DNA from 4 places in the uncultured Intestinibacter sp. genome. Region 3 is predicted to be linked to each of the others. Evidence: riboswitches for the same ligand, from Rfam matches in the RefSeq annotation. Region 3 holds a riboswitch; each other region holds the start of a gene.

Region 1 (3,213 bases), on a different contig from region 3:
ACAGTTAGAGATTTTACAGAAAGGAAGTGAATTTTTTATGGAATTCCATCACGTATCTGTACTTTTAGATGAATGTATAGAAAATTTAAATATAAAAGAAGACGGTGTATATGTAGACTGTACAATGGGTGGTGCAGGACACTCAAAAGAAATCGTAAAAAGACTTTCAAAAGACGGACTTTTTATAGGGTTTGACCAAGATAAAAATGCAATAGCTACTGCAAAAGAGAGATTAGCAGAGTATTCTGATAGAGTTAGATTTATTCACAGCAATTTTTCAAATATAAAAGAAGAATTAGAAAAAATAGGTGTATATAAGATAGATGGAGTACTAGCTGACTTAGGAGTTTCTTCTCATCAATTAGACGAAGCTGATAGAGGTTTCTCATATATGCACGATGCTCCTTTAGATATGAGAATGGATATTAGAAAGCCATTTTCTGCTTATGATGTAGTAAATACATACTCAGAAGAGCAACTTGCAAAAATAATAAAAGATTATGGTGAAGACAATTGGGCGAAGAGAATAGCTAAATTTATAGTTGAAGCTAGAGATGAAAAGCCAATCGAAAAAACAGGTGAATTAGTTGATGTAATAAAAAAAGCTATCCCTAAAAAAGCTAGAATAGATGGACCACATCCAGCTAAAAGAACTTTCCAAGCTATACGTATAGAAGTAAATAATGAGCTTGGAGTTATAAACAAAATGATAGACGATGCTGTTTCTATGATGAATAAAGGGGGAAGGATATGTATAATTACATTCCACTCTTTAGAAGATAGAATAGTAAAAAATGAATTTAAAGAATTATCGCTTAGCTGTGTTTGTCCACCAGAACTTCCAATTTGTCAGTGTGATAAAGTTTCTGAAGTTAAAGTTATAACTAGAAAACCAATACTTCCAAGCAAAGAAGAAGTTGAGGCAAATCCTCGTTCAAGAAGTGCAAAACTTAGAGTAGCTGAGAAAAAATAATAAATTAGAAAAATATGTAAAAAATATTGTTTAAAATATACTTTAGGTATATAATTATAAATATCAATCTTAACTAAATAAATTCTTATCAAGAGTGATGGAGGGAATAGGCCCTGAGAAGTCCAGCAACCTATATTAGATAGGTGCTAAATCCTACTTATGTTTTCATAAGAAAGATAAGAGAGAATGAGAAATAAAGCTCTTTTATCGTAAGGTAAAAGAGCTTTTTATAGTATATAGGAAATTATATTACTTTATATTTGGCGATAAGTATAATTTTTTAAATATGCTATAAATAATTTTTATCTTTAAAAAAATTTAAAGATATTTTTATATGTTTAATATAAACATTTTACTTGTATTTAACAATAATATATTCGGAGGGATAACATGACAGAAAGAAAACTAGGTTTTAGTACATTACAAATTCATGGGGGACAAGAACCAGATTCAGCGACAGGTTCTAGATCAGTACCAATTTATCAAACAACATCATATTGTTTTGAAAGTGTGAAGTATGGTGCTGATTTATTCGCATTAAAACAAGAGGGGCATATATATTCAAGAATATCAAATCCAACTGTTCAAGTATTTGAAGATAGAATGGCATTACTTGAAGGTGGAGTAGGTGCAGTAGCATTTTCTTCAGGAATGGGGGCTATAAATGCAGCTATACTTAATATAATACAGGCAGGGGATGAAATAGTAGCAGCACCAACTTTATATGGAGGAACATATAATTTACTTTCAAATATGCTTCCTAAATTCGGTATAAAGGTTCATTTTGTAGACCCAGATGATCCAGAGAGTTTTAGAAAAGCAATAAATGATAAGACTAGACTTGTTTATGCTGAGACAATAGGAAATCCAGGGATAAATTTAATCGATATAGAAGCTATAGCAGATATTGCTCATGAAAACAAAATACCATTTATGCTAGACAATACTTTTGGAACACCTTATTTAATAAAAGTATTTGAACATGGTGTAGATATTGTAGTACATTCAGCAACTAAATTTATAGGTGGTCATGGAACTACTTTAGGTGGGGTTGTTGTTGATAGTGGTAATTTTGATTGGATAGGAAGTGGAAAGTTCCCTTGTTTGACAGAGCCAGATATGTCTTATAATGGTCTTAATTATGCAAAAGATGTTGGAGCTGCGGCTTATGCGACTAAATTAAAAGTTCAATGGTTGAGAGATTCAGGAGCTTGTTTAAGTCCATTTAATGCATTTATGTTATTACAAGGTTTAGAAACAATGTCGCTTAGAATAGAAAGACATATAAGCAATACAAAAGCTATAACTGAGTTTTTAAATAATCACCCTCAAGTTGCATGGGTTAATTATCCAGGGCTTGAAGGCAACAAATATTATGAATTAGGGCAAAAATATCTTCCAAAAGGTGCAGGTTCAATATTTACATTTGGCATAAAAGGTGGGCTTGAAGCAGGCAAGAAATTTATAGAAAGTCTTAAAATATTCTCTCACCTTGCAAATGTAGCAGATGCTAAATCTTTAGTTATACATCCTGCAAGTACTACACATGCTCAACTGAATGAAGAAGAACAAGAATCAGCAGGTGTTAGACCTGACATGATAAGAATGTCAGTTGGTATAGAAGATATAAATGATTTACTTTGGGATATAGACCAAGCTCTAAAAGCAACTTTATAAGAATTGTTGTAAGAAAATACCAATAGGTATATAATTTAAATAAGAGAGTAGTTATTGATGTATATTACATTTTTAGCTACTCTTTATAATTTAAAATAGTAAAAATTAATATTATGTATTTTAAAATATCTATATATTTTAAAATCTTTGTGAAAGAAGGGGTTTGAGTGGAGGCAAGTCAGAATAAAGTCAATTATTTATTTTCTAATTCAGACTTAAGAAAATTGATAGGACCATTAATTGTGGAACAGTTACTTTTAATAGTCGTTGGTTTAGTAGATTCAATTATGGTTGCAAGCGTAGGGGAAGCGGCAGTATCAGCAGTATCTTTAGTAGATACTATTATGGTATTAATAACCCAAGTATTTATTGCATTAGGTACTGGTGGAGCTGTAGTTGCAGGTCAATTTTTAGGTCAAAAAAATGAAGAAAAGTCATGTGAAGCATCAGATCAATTAATGTTATTTTTATTAGTAAGTTCTATAGGAATTATGATTTTGGGATATCTGTTAAAATATTTTATATTATACAAGGTATTCGGAAAATTAGAAGCTGATGTTATG
Region 2 (3,213 bases), on a different contig from region 3:
CACCAGAATTAGCAGCTGATATAAGCGACAAAGGCATAGTGATGACAGGTGGAGGAGCTATGTTAAAAGGTTTAGGCGATAGAATAGAAGAAAGTACAGGTATAAAAGTAGTATTAGCAGATGACCCACTTTCTTGTGTTGCTAAAGGAACTGGATTATCATTAGGTTCACTTGATTTATTAGAAACAGGTGGAAGCTTTAAAAAATAATCGATTAAAATAAACAGAATATTGATATAAACTAAAAAGTAGCTATTTTAAAATAATATAAAATTTATTATTTTACCATAGCTACTTTTTGTTATGTTGCAAGGAGCAGGGATAAAGCAATTGTTTCTGCTAATTCTAAAATGAAATGAAGCCTTATATTGTTAAAAGAAAATCTATTATTTTCATCTATTTTATCTACAATGCCAACGATAGAATAAGTCCCTACTTGGGGTAATTTCTTACCTACGCCCTTGCCTGGAAGTATAGGTCCTTCTCGTATTTGTATATTACCTATGTTACTTGCCGAGCCCAAACAGGCATCTATGGCTAAAAATTGGCTCGAGGAATGTTTGCTTTTAATCTGTTCGATTGATTCATAAATGTTTAAAGCATGAATAGGATTATCCAATGTACCGTAGACAGGGTATTTAAAATCACTATTTTTGAGCATAGTACCTACTAGAGGCCCTAGTGCATCTCCAATAGCACGATCTGTTCCTATACATATTATTACAGTATTATCAGAGATTATATTTTTGAGAATATTACTTAATATATGCGTGACATCTTCTCTTTTATAGTTTACTTTGGCTAAATACATAGGAGTTCCTCCCTTCTAGATAATATATGAGTTGAAAGTATGAAATAATACTATTTTTACAAGAGTTACGAAATTGTGACTATTAAAAAATAAAACAAAAACAGGGAAAGAGAATTGCAAAAATGCTTGACAATGAATCACAAAACAGGTATCATTTATAGTGTTAAATTTGAAAGAAAAATTTCTTGATTACCTTATCAAGAGAGGCTGAGGGACAGGCCCTACGAAGCCCAGCAACCACTTGAAAAAGGAAGGTGCTAAATCCTGCTAGAGAGAATTCTAGAAAGATGAGGTCGCGTATTTAAGCATACAATATCCTCTTCTACATAGAAGAGGTTTTTTAATTTATAAGAAAGTATAAAGAATTTAATTTCTTGTAAAATAAAGAATATAATCTAGAATTCCCGTGAGAAAATTTTTATTACAATAAAGATTTTCTAGGAACAAATTATGATATAAAATAAACTATAGAAATTTAAGGAGGAACTAAAATGGCAAGACATTTATTTACGTCAGAATCAGTTACTGAAGGTCATCCAGACAAGATGTGTGACCAAATATCAGATGCAATACTAGATGCATTATTAGAAAAAGATCCACAATCAAGAGTTGCTTGTGAAACTACTACTACAACTGGATTAGTATTAGTTGCAGGTGAAATAAGTACAAACGCTTATGTTGATATCCCAAAATTAGTTAGAGAAACAGTAGAAGGTATCGGATATACTAGAGCTAAATTTGGATTCGACTGCAATACTTGTGCAGTAATAACTGCTATAGATGAACAATCAGGAGACATCGCTATGGGTGTTGATGAAGGTTTAGAAAGTAAATCAGGAGAACAAACTGAAGAAGAAATAGAAAAAGTTGGTGCTGGAGACCAAGGTATAATGTTCGGTTTCGCTTGTAATGAAACAGAAGAATTAATGCCACTTCCAATATCTTTAGCTCACAAATTATCAAGAAGATTAACAGAAGTTAGAAAATCTGGATTATTAGATTACTTAAGACCAGATGGTAAAACTCAAGTAACTGTTGAATACGAAGGAAACAAAGCAGTTAGAGTTCATACTGTATTAATATCTTCTCAACATAGTGAAAGTGTTGATAACGAAACTATAAGAAGAGACTTAATAGAACACGTTATAAAAGCTGTTATACCTGCTGAATTATTAGATGAAGAAACTATGTACTACATCAACCCAACAGGTAGATTCGTTATAGGTGGACCACAAGGAGATACTGGTTTAACTGGTAGAAAAATAATAATAGATACTTACGGTGGATACTCTAGACACGGTGGTGGAGCATTCTCTGGTAAAGATCCAACAAAAGTAGATAGATCTGCTGCTTATGCTGCTAGATACGTAGCTAAAAACATAGTTGCTGCTGGACTTGCAGACAAATGTGAAATAGAATTAGCTTACGCAATCGGTGTTGCTAAACCATTATCAATATTCGTTGATACTTTCGGAACTGGAAAAGTTTCTGAAGAAGTATTAGTTGAATTAATAAACAAAAACTTCGACTTAAGACCAGGTGCTATAATAAGAGACCTTGACTTAAGAAGACCTATATACAAACAAGTTGCTGCTTACGGTCACTTCGGTAGAACTGATATAGATTTACCATGGGAAAGAACTGATAAAGCTGAAACTTTAAAAGAACAAGCTGGTATATAGTTAATTAGAACTTAATATAACTTTAAATATAAAGGACCTTGTATTATATAAATACAGGGTCTTTTTTTATTTGAAAAACTAGTATAATATTTTTATAGGTATAATTATCTACAACTTAAAATCATTATATTAAGTTATGGATAATTGACAGTGAATATAAAATGAAATATAAAAGATAATAAAATAAAGTTGAAATAAATTAATATATTAATAGGATATAAATGCAATTAGGAGTGTGTATTATGGAAAAATTAGAAGGTATGATAAGTGATATAGTTTTTAAAAATGAAGAAAATGGATACACTATAGCTTATCTTGCAAATGAGGACGAAGAGGTAACAATTGTAGGATGTATGCCGACATTATCTGTCGGTGAAAGTATAGAGGTAGAAGGTAAGTGGGTAACACATAAAACTTATGGCTCACAATTTGAAGTGACAAGTTTTATGCCTATAACACCTTCTTCTTTGGAGGGAATTTACGCTTATTTATCTTCTGGTATGATTCATGGTATAGGAGAGAAAATGGCATTGAGGATTATTGAAAAATTCGGAGTAGATACTCTAGATGTAATCCAAAACACTCCAGAGAGATTAAAAGAAGTTGAAGGAATAGGTTCAAAAAAAATAAAACAAATAACAGAGAGTTATGAAGAAAATCGAGAGCTTAGAAATATAATTATGCAGTTATCTCCTTATGGAATAACTCCTAATTACTGTTT
Region 3 (3,213 bases):
TATGCATCTACAATAGCTGTATATGTTTTATCGTTATTATCATATGCGTCTATTACTTCTATACTAATCCAAGGCCCTCCATCTGCTGGTGTTATATAATACATATCTTCTGATTCTGAATAATATAATAAATTTGAAAAATCATTTATTGTGTCATTTAATCTAGCTCCATTAAATTTACTAGATATAACTTTAATATATTGATTTGCATCATCTCTAGCTATACAATAGCCATTATTCGACATTATAAAATAGTCGCCACCTACATAAGTATTTAAGACCATATACGCTGTATTTGGCAGATATGTTGAATTTACTGCAGTATCGTAATCTATATTTTCTTGGTACATATTATATAAAACTGATGATATAATAACTTCTTCTGAAGATATATCTATTTTTTCTTTTACAGTATTTTGTGTAGAGCCTGATTGATTATCACTGCTAGATAAGTCGTTATCACTACCTGCTAAATTTTCATTGTCGTTTATCTCTGAAGAAGTATTCGTATTAAAATTTTCTCTCGAACTCAAGCTGTTTTCACACCCTATTGTAATTAATCCTATGCATATAATAAGTGTAAAAATTAATTTTTTCATTTTATTTCTCCCCTTCATTTCTTATAAATTATACCCTTTTTAAATATATCTTATTTCTATCTAAATAGATATATTCCCTCGTATTTATAGTATAAGATTTATTTATTTTTTTCTCTAAGCATCTTTTTAATATATTGAAAATGTGCATCTCTTTTTTTATTTCCTGAAGATCTCATATTGGGGAATGCATTTATCAATCTTCTGTGTATAAATGCCTTTTGTTTTAAAGAACTAAATTTAAATTGTATATCATCAATTTTATCTTGTATTGCTAAATCGCCGTATTTTGATGAAGCCATTTTTAATTTCTGAGCGACTTCTTCTGGACTTTTCTTTAATTTACTTAAAAACTCATCATCTTCATATAATTTAAATTTTGAATGTATTTTCTTCATATCATCTACAAGCATTGTCAGTGAATCTACTTTTAATGTCAATGTTCCTAATGCCCTTGCTGTAACTATTAAATCACTAATCATAGTGATAATAGCGAAAATTAAAAGCACATACAACACTGTAGTATTCATTTTTTCTAAATTATTTATAATAAATGGATGCAAAAATTCAACAACAAATACACTCATAATTCCAAACATAGTAGAATTTAATAAACAAACCTTGCCATTTATATTGCATTTATGATTTGAATAATCCCACCATTTTGCATGAAATAACTTTTCTAGTATAGTTGCTGTTATATATTCAAGCATAGATGTCAAAATCATTCCCGATATAAATACACCTATCATGCTATCTCTATAAGACCAGCACCCAATAATTATAATCAACGCTCCTACACCATAAACTGGGCATACTGGTCCATTCAAAAATCCTCTATTTATCACCTTTTTCTGTAGACAAGAACAGTATATACTCTCGCAAACCCAGCCTAAAAATGAATATATAAAAAAATACAACATGTAATTATACACTATACTCATAAACTCCTCCTTAATATTTATTTATATTCTACCTTATAATTATTAACTCTTCATTACTTTTTACAATTTTTAGAAATAAACAATATTTTAATTATACTATATAAATACATGTTTATATTAAATTATGATAATTCTGCCTGAATTTTTTTTCTTTTTCTCCAACTATAATAACCATATAAATCATTTATAAGAAATACTAAAAAACAAACAACTATCGAAATATAAATAAATTATTTTTAAATTTAAGATTTTTTCAAATATTTCCAAAAAACCAGTTGACTTTTCAAAATATTTGTAATATACTTCATAACATAAATTAAATAAGTCTTATCAAGAGCGGTGGAGGGACTGGCCCTATGAAACCCGGCAACCAATATAATTTATATATGGTGCTAAATCCTGCAGCATTGTGCTGAAAGATAAGTATAAACTGATAACGTGGTCTGAGTTTATACTCAGACCTTTTTTAGTTTTTAAATTCTTTATATAAGAAGATAGACTTATTTAAAAAATTACAACAAGGGGGTATTTCTTATTATGAAGAAATCAAAAAAAATTATATCTATTGTATTATGCTTATTAGCAGTATTATCACTTTCAGTAGGTTGCTCTAAATCAGATGCCGAAGACAAAGTAATTAAAGTGGGAGCAACTCAAGTTCCTGGTGGAGATTTATTTGAGTATTTAAAAGACGATATTGAAAAAGAAGGTTACGAACTTAAAATAACAATATTTGATGATTACAACCTTCCAAATGAAGCTTTAGACAACGGTGAAATCGATGCAAACTTATTCCAACATGAGCCATATTTAAATAAAGCAAAAGAAGAAAAAGGTTATAAATTATCACCAGTAGTTGGTTTATATGAATCTCCATTATACGTATATTCTTATAAAATAAAATCTATTGATGATTTAAAAGCAGGCGACAAATTTGCTCTTCCAGATGATCCAACAAATGGCTCAAGAGCTCTTAAATATCTACAAGATGAGCTAGGTTTAATAAAATTAAAAGATGGTGTTGAAAATCCTGGAGTTAAAGATATAGTTGAAAATCCTAAAAAAATCGAGTTTATCGAAGCAAATGCAGCTCAACTTCCATCTCTTTTAAGTGATGTAACTTGCGCATTTATAAATGGTAACTACGCTGTTGCAGCTAACTTAGATGCTAATAAAGACAGTATCTACTGCCCAAAATTAGATGGAACTTATACAAATATACTCGTAAGTAGAACTGATGATGTAGATAGTGAAAAAATTCAAGTTCTTAAAAAAGTTTTAACTAGTGAAAAATCTAAAAAATTCTTAGAAGAACATTATAAAGGTGTTATAGTACCTGTATTTTAGACAAGAAAACCTCGCACAAAATGCGAGGTTTTTTTATTGTATTTCATTTTTATGAAATAGCCTTCATTAAATATATTTTAGTGTTAAAATATTAATAAGATAAATTATAAAAAACAAATCGTTCTTAAATATAAATACGCCAGTCTCTTAGAAAGACACTTAATCATTTGTCATACGCTATGTCTTAAAGAAATATTTAAATTATAATTATGGAGATAAAATTGTTATATGAACAGATATATTGCTTTATTAAGAGGAATAAATATAAGCAGAAAAAATAAGATAGCTATGTCTGAATTAAAAGAAGGATTTATTAAACTTCATTT
Region 4 (3,213 bases), on a different contig from region 3:
GAATTTAAGAAAAATGAAGGAATTGACTTAACTAAAGATATTGTAGCAGTTCAAAGGGTTAGAGAAGAAGCTGAAAAAGCAAAAAAAGAACTTTCAACAGCTATGACAACTAATATAAATCTGCCATTTATAGCAGTTGGAAAAGACGGACCAAAACATATGGATATAACACTTACTAGGGCTAAATTTGACGAGCTTACTTATGATTTAGTTGAAAGAACTGTTATACCTGTGAAAAATGCCCTAAATGATGCTGGTGTATCGACAAGTGAAATTAGCAAGGTATTATTAGTTGGAGGTTCAACAAGAATTAAAGCTGTCCAAGAAAAAGTAAAACAAATAACAGGAAGAGAGCCTAGTAAAAACTTAAATCCAGATGAGTGTGTTGCATTAGGTGCCGCTATCCAAGGTGGAAAATTATCAGGAGACCCAAGTTTAAATGAGGTTTTACTGCTTGATGTAACTCCATTATCTCTTTCAATTGAGACTATGGGAGGAGTATCGACAAGACTTATAGAAAGAAACTCTACTATTCCTACAAAATACAGTCAAATATTTACTACAGCAGCAAATTTCCAAACATCTGTAGATATAAAAGTATTACAAGGTGAGAGAAAATTTGCTAAAGACAACAAAATGATCGGCGAATTTAAATTAAAAGGAATAAAGAGAGCTATGAGGGGTATTCCTCAAATTGAAGTTACTTTTGAAATAGATGCAAATGGAATACTAAATGTATCAGCTAAAGACCTTAAAACAGGAAACAGCCAAAGTATAACAATAACGGCAAGTTCAAACTTATCAGACGAAGATATAGAAAAAGCAATAAGAGATGCACAATCTTATGAATCAGAAGATAATAAAAAGAAAGAATACATTGATATAATAAATGATGCTGAGTCACTTGTTTATAAAGTAGAGCAAGGTCTTGATACTTCAAAATCTGGTTTAGACAGAAGTAAAAAGTCTGAAATAAAAGGCAATTTAAGAAATCTAAAAAGATTAGTTAGAAAAGCAAAACCAGATAAAATCAACAATACAAAGATAAGTGAAATTAGACAAGTAAAAGACGATTTAGAAAATAGTGCAAGAGAGATTATATAACAAAATATATATTTAGATTTAATATATCAACTATAAATTAATTTAAATACGAATAATAGATGAAATGAATATTTTAAAAATCAAAATAAAATGTCGAAAAATCTATTGACAATTATCTTATACTCATATATTATTAATAGCATAACAAGTGAACAAACTCTTATCAAGAGTGGTGGAGGGACTGGCCCTGTGAAACCCGGCAACCAATATTTAAAATATATGGTGCTAAATCCTGCAACTTTTAAGTTGAAAGATGAGTATAAGCTGATTACAATTGCCTAAGTTTATACTTAGGCTTTTTTTATACTTAAAATGATTAAACTTAAAATAAAAATATATAAATATTATCAAATAATGAAAAAGATATAAGTTTACGTTGATATAAAAATTTTATAAAATATATAAAATCACTATAATAAAATAATAATTTTATATATTTAAGGAAAGGAAGAAACTTAATGATAAAGATAAAAAATCTTAATAAATATTATGGAGATGTACAAATCCTAAAAAATGTAGATGTGGAAATTTCAAAAGGTGAAATTTTTGGAATTATCGGACATAGTGGTGCTGGTAAATCAACATTACTAAGATGTATAAATGGACTTGAAGATTATAGAGATGGAAGTCTTACAGTAGAAGGACAAGAAGTAAAAGATTTAACCGAAAAAGAAATAAGGGAACTTAGAAAAAACTTAGGAATGATATTCCAACATTTCTCACTATTAGAGAGAAAAACAGTATTTGAAAATGTTGCATTACCTCTAGAATGTTTTAAATATTCAAAAGCAGAAATTGAAAAAAGGGTTATGAATTTACTTGAATTAGTAGGACTAGCAGATAAAAGAGATGCGAAACCTAGAAACCTAAGTGGTGGTCAAAAACAAAGGGTTGCAATAGCAAGAGCATTAGCGCTTGAACCAAAAGTTTTACTTTGTGATGAAGCAACTTCAGCATTAGACCCAAATACAACAAAATCAATATTAGCTTTATTACAAGATATAAATGAAAAACTAAACATAACAATAATCCTTGTAACTCACCAAATGGAAGTTGTAAAACAAATTTGTACAAAGGTTGCAGTTATGGAAGGCGGTAAAGTTCTAGAAATAGAAGATACTGAAGATTTATTCTTAAATAATACAGAAGGATTAAAAGCATTAATAGGAGATGAACAAATAGTTCTTCCAGAAGGAACAAATATAAAAATAATATTCCCTAAAGAAATTGCAAACCAAAATATAATAACAAATATGGCGAGAACATTAGATTTCGATTTTAATATAAGTTATGGAAAACTAGAAAAATTCAGAGAAGATGTCCTTGGATCTTTAATAATAACAGTAAAAGACCACTATGCAAATGCAGTTAAGAGATATCTTGATGAGAAAAATATTAAATGGGAGGAGATAAAAAATGACAACTAAAACGACATTATATCAGTATTTAACTGACATACTGGGAGAAGCATTTTTACAAACAATGTATATGATAATTGTACCGACTATAATCGCTACAATTTTAGGATTTATATTAGCAATAATATTAGTACTTACTAAACCAAAAGGATTAAAACCAAATAAATATGTATATTCAGTAGTAGGATTTGTGGTAAACATAGTTAGAAGTTTCCCATTCATCATATTATTAGTAGCTTTAATACCATTTACTAGATTCTTAATCGGAACAAGTATAGGTGAGACAGCAGCAATAGTTCCAATAACTATAGGTGCAGCACCATTTATAGCGAGAATAATTGAAAGCGCATTAAATGAAGTTGATGAAGGATTAATAGAAGCAGCAAAATCTTTTGGAGCAACAAAAACACAAATAATATTTAAAGTTATGATAAAAGAAGCAATGCCTTCTATAGTATCAGGAATTACACTTTCAATAATATCAATATTAGGATATACAGCAATGGCAGGTACTGTTGGTGCTGGTGGTCTTGGTAAGGTAGCATTAGTATACGGACACCAAAGATTCGATACAGCAGTTATGGTATACGTTGTAATCACATTAATCATAATAGTACAAGCTATACAAATGCTAGGTGACTATGTATATAAAAAATTAAAATAACAAATATTAAAAGTAAAAAATAGAAAA

Evidence for each region. Region 3 has a riboswitch for S-adenosylmethionine ahead of RDX53_RS03765 (MetQ/NlpA family ABC transporter substrate-binding protein). Riboswitches for the same ligand answer to the same signal wherever they lie in the genome.
Region 1: it holds a riboswitch for S-adenosylmethionine, as region 3 does, so the genes downstream of both, RDX53_RS03570 (O-acetylhomoserine aminocarboxypropyltransferase/cysteine synthase family protein) here and RDX53_RS03765 (MetQ/NlpA family ABC transporter substrate-binding protein) in region 3, are expected to answer to the same signal.
Region 2: it holds a riboswitch for S-adenosylmethionine, as region 3 does, so the genes downstream of both, metK (methionine adenosyltransferase) here and RDX53_RS03765 (MetQ/NlpA family ABC transporter substrate-binding protein) in region 3, are expected to answer to the same signal.
Region 4: it holds a riboswitch for S-adenosylmethionine, as region 3 does, so the genes downstream of both, RDX53_RS07275 (methionine ABC transporter ATP-binding protein) here and RDX53_RS03765 (MetQ/NlpA family ABC transporter substrate-binding protein) in region 3, are expected to answer to the same signal.

Annotation. Positions count from the first base shown of each region.
Region 1 covers NZ_CABQXJ010000011.1:17,815-21,027, forward strand. Annotated here, with positions in the region: gene rsmH (16S rRNA (cytosine(1402)-N(4))-methyltransferase RsmH) at 38-973, shown strand; SAM riboswitch class I at 1,056-1,156, shown strand; gene RDX53_RS03570 (O-acetylhomoserine aminocarboxypropyltransferase/cysteine synthase family protein) at 1,364-2,650, shown strand; gene RDX53_RS03575 (MATE family efflux transporter) at 2,818-3,213, shown strand, end outside.
Region 2 covers NZ_CABQXJ010000008.1:12,304-15,516, forward strand. Annotated here, with positions in the region: gene RDX53_RS02720 (rod shape-determining protein) at 1-209, shown strand, start outside; gene yyaC (spore protease YyaC) at 301-810, opposite strand; SAM riboswitch class I at 1,002-1,104, shown strand; gene metK (methionine adenosyltransferase) at 1,302-2,492, shown strand; gene RDX53_RS02735 (ATP-dependent RecD-like DNA helicase) at 2,735-3,213, shown strand, end outside.
Region 3 covers NZ_CABQXJ010000012.1:5,957-9,169, reverse strand. Annotated here, with positions in the region: gene RDX53_RS03775 (hypothetical protein) at 1-599, opposite strand, end outside; gene RDX53_RS03770 (putative ABC transporter permease) at 698-1,540, opposite strand; SAM riboswitch class I at 1,865-1,966, shown strand; gene RDX53_RS03765 (MetQ/NlpA family ABC transporter substrate-binding protein) at 2,078-2,887, shown strand; gene RDX53_RS14025 (DUF1697 domain-containing protein) at 3,116-3,213, shown strand, end outside.
Region 4 covers NZ_CABQXJ010000031.1:13,413-16,625, reverse strand. Annotated here, with positions in the region: gene dnaK (molecular chaperone DnaK) at 1-1,104, shown strand, start outside; SAM riboswitch class I at 1,262-1,364, shown strand; gene RDX53_RS07275 (methionine ABC transporter ATP-binding protein) at 1,563-2,531, shown strand; gene RDX53_RS07270 (methionine ABC transporter permease) at 2,521-3,186, shown strand.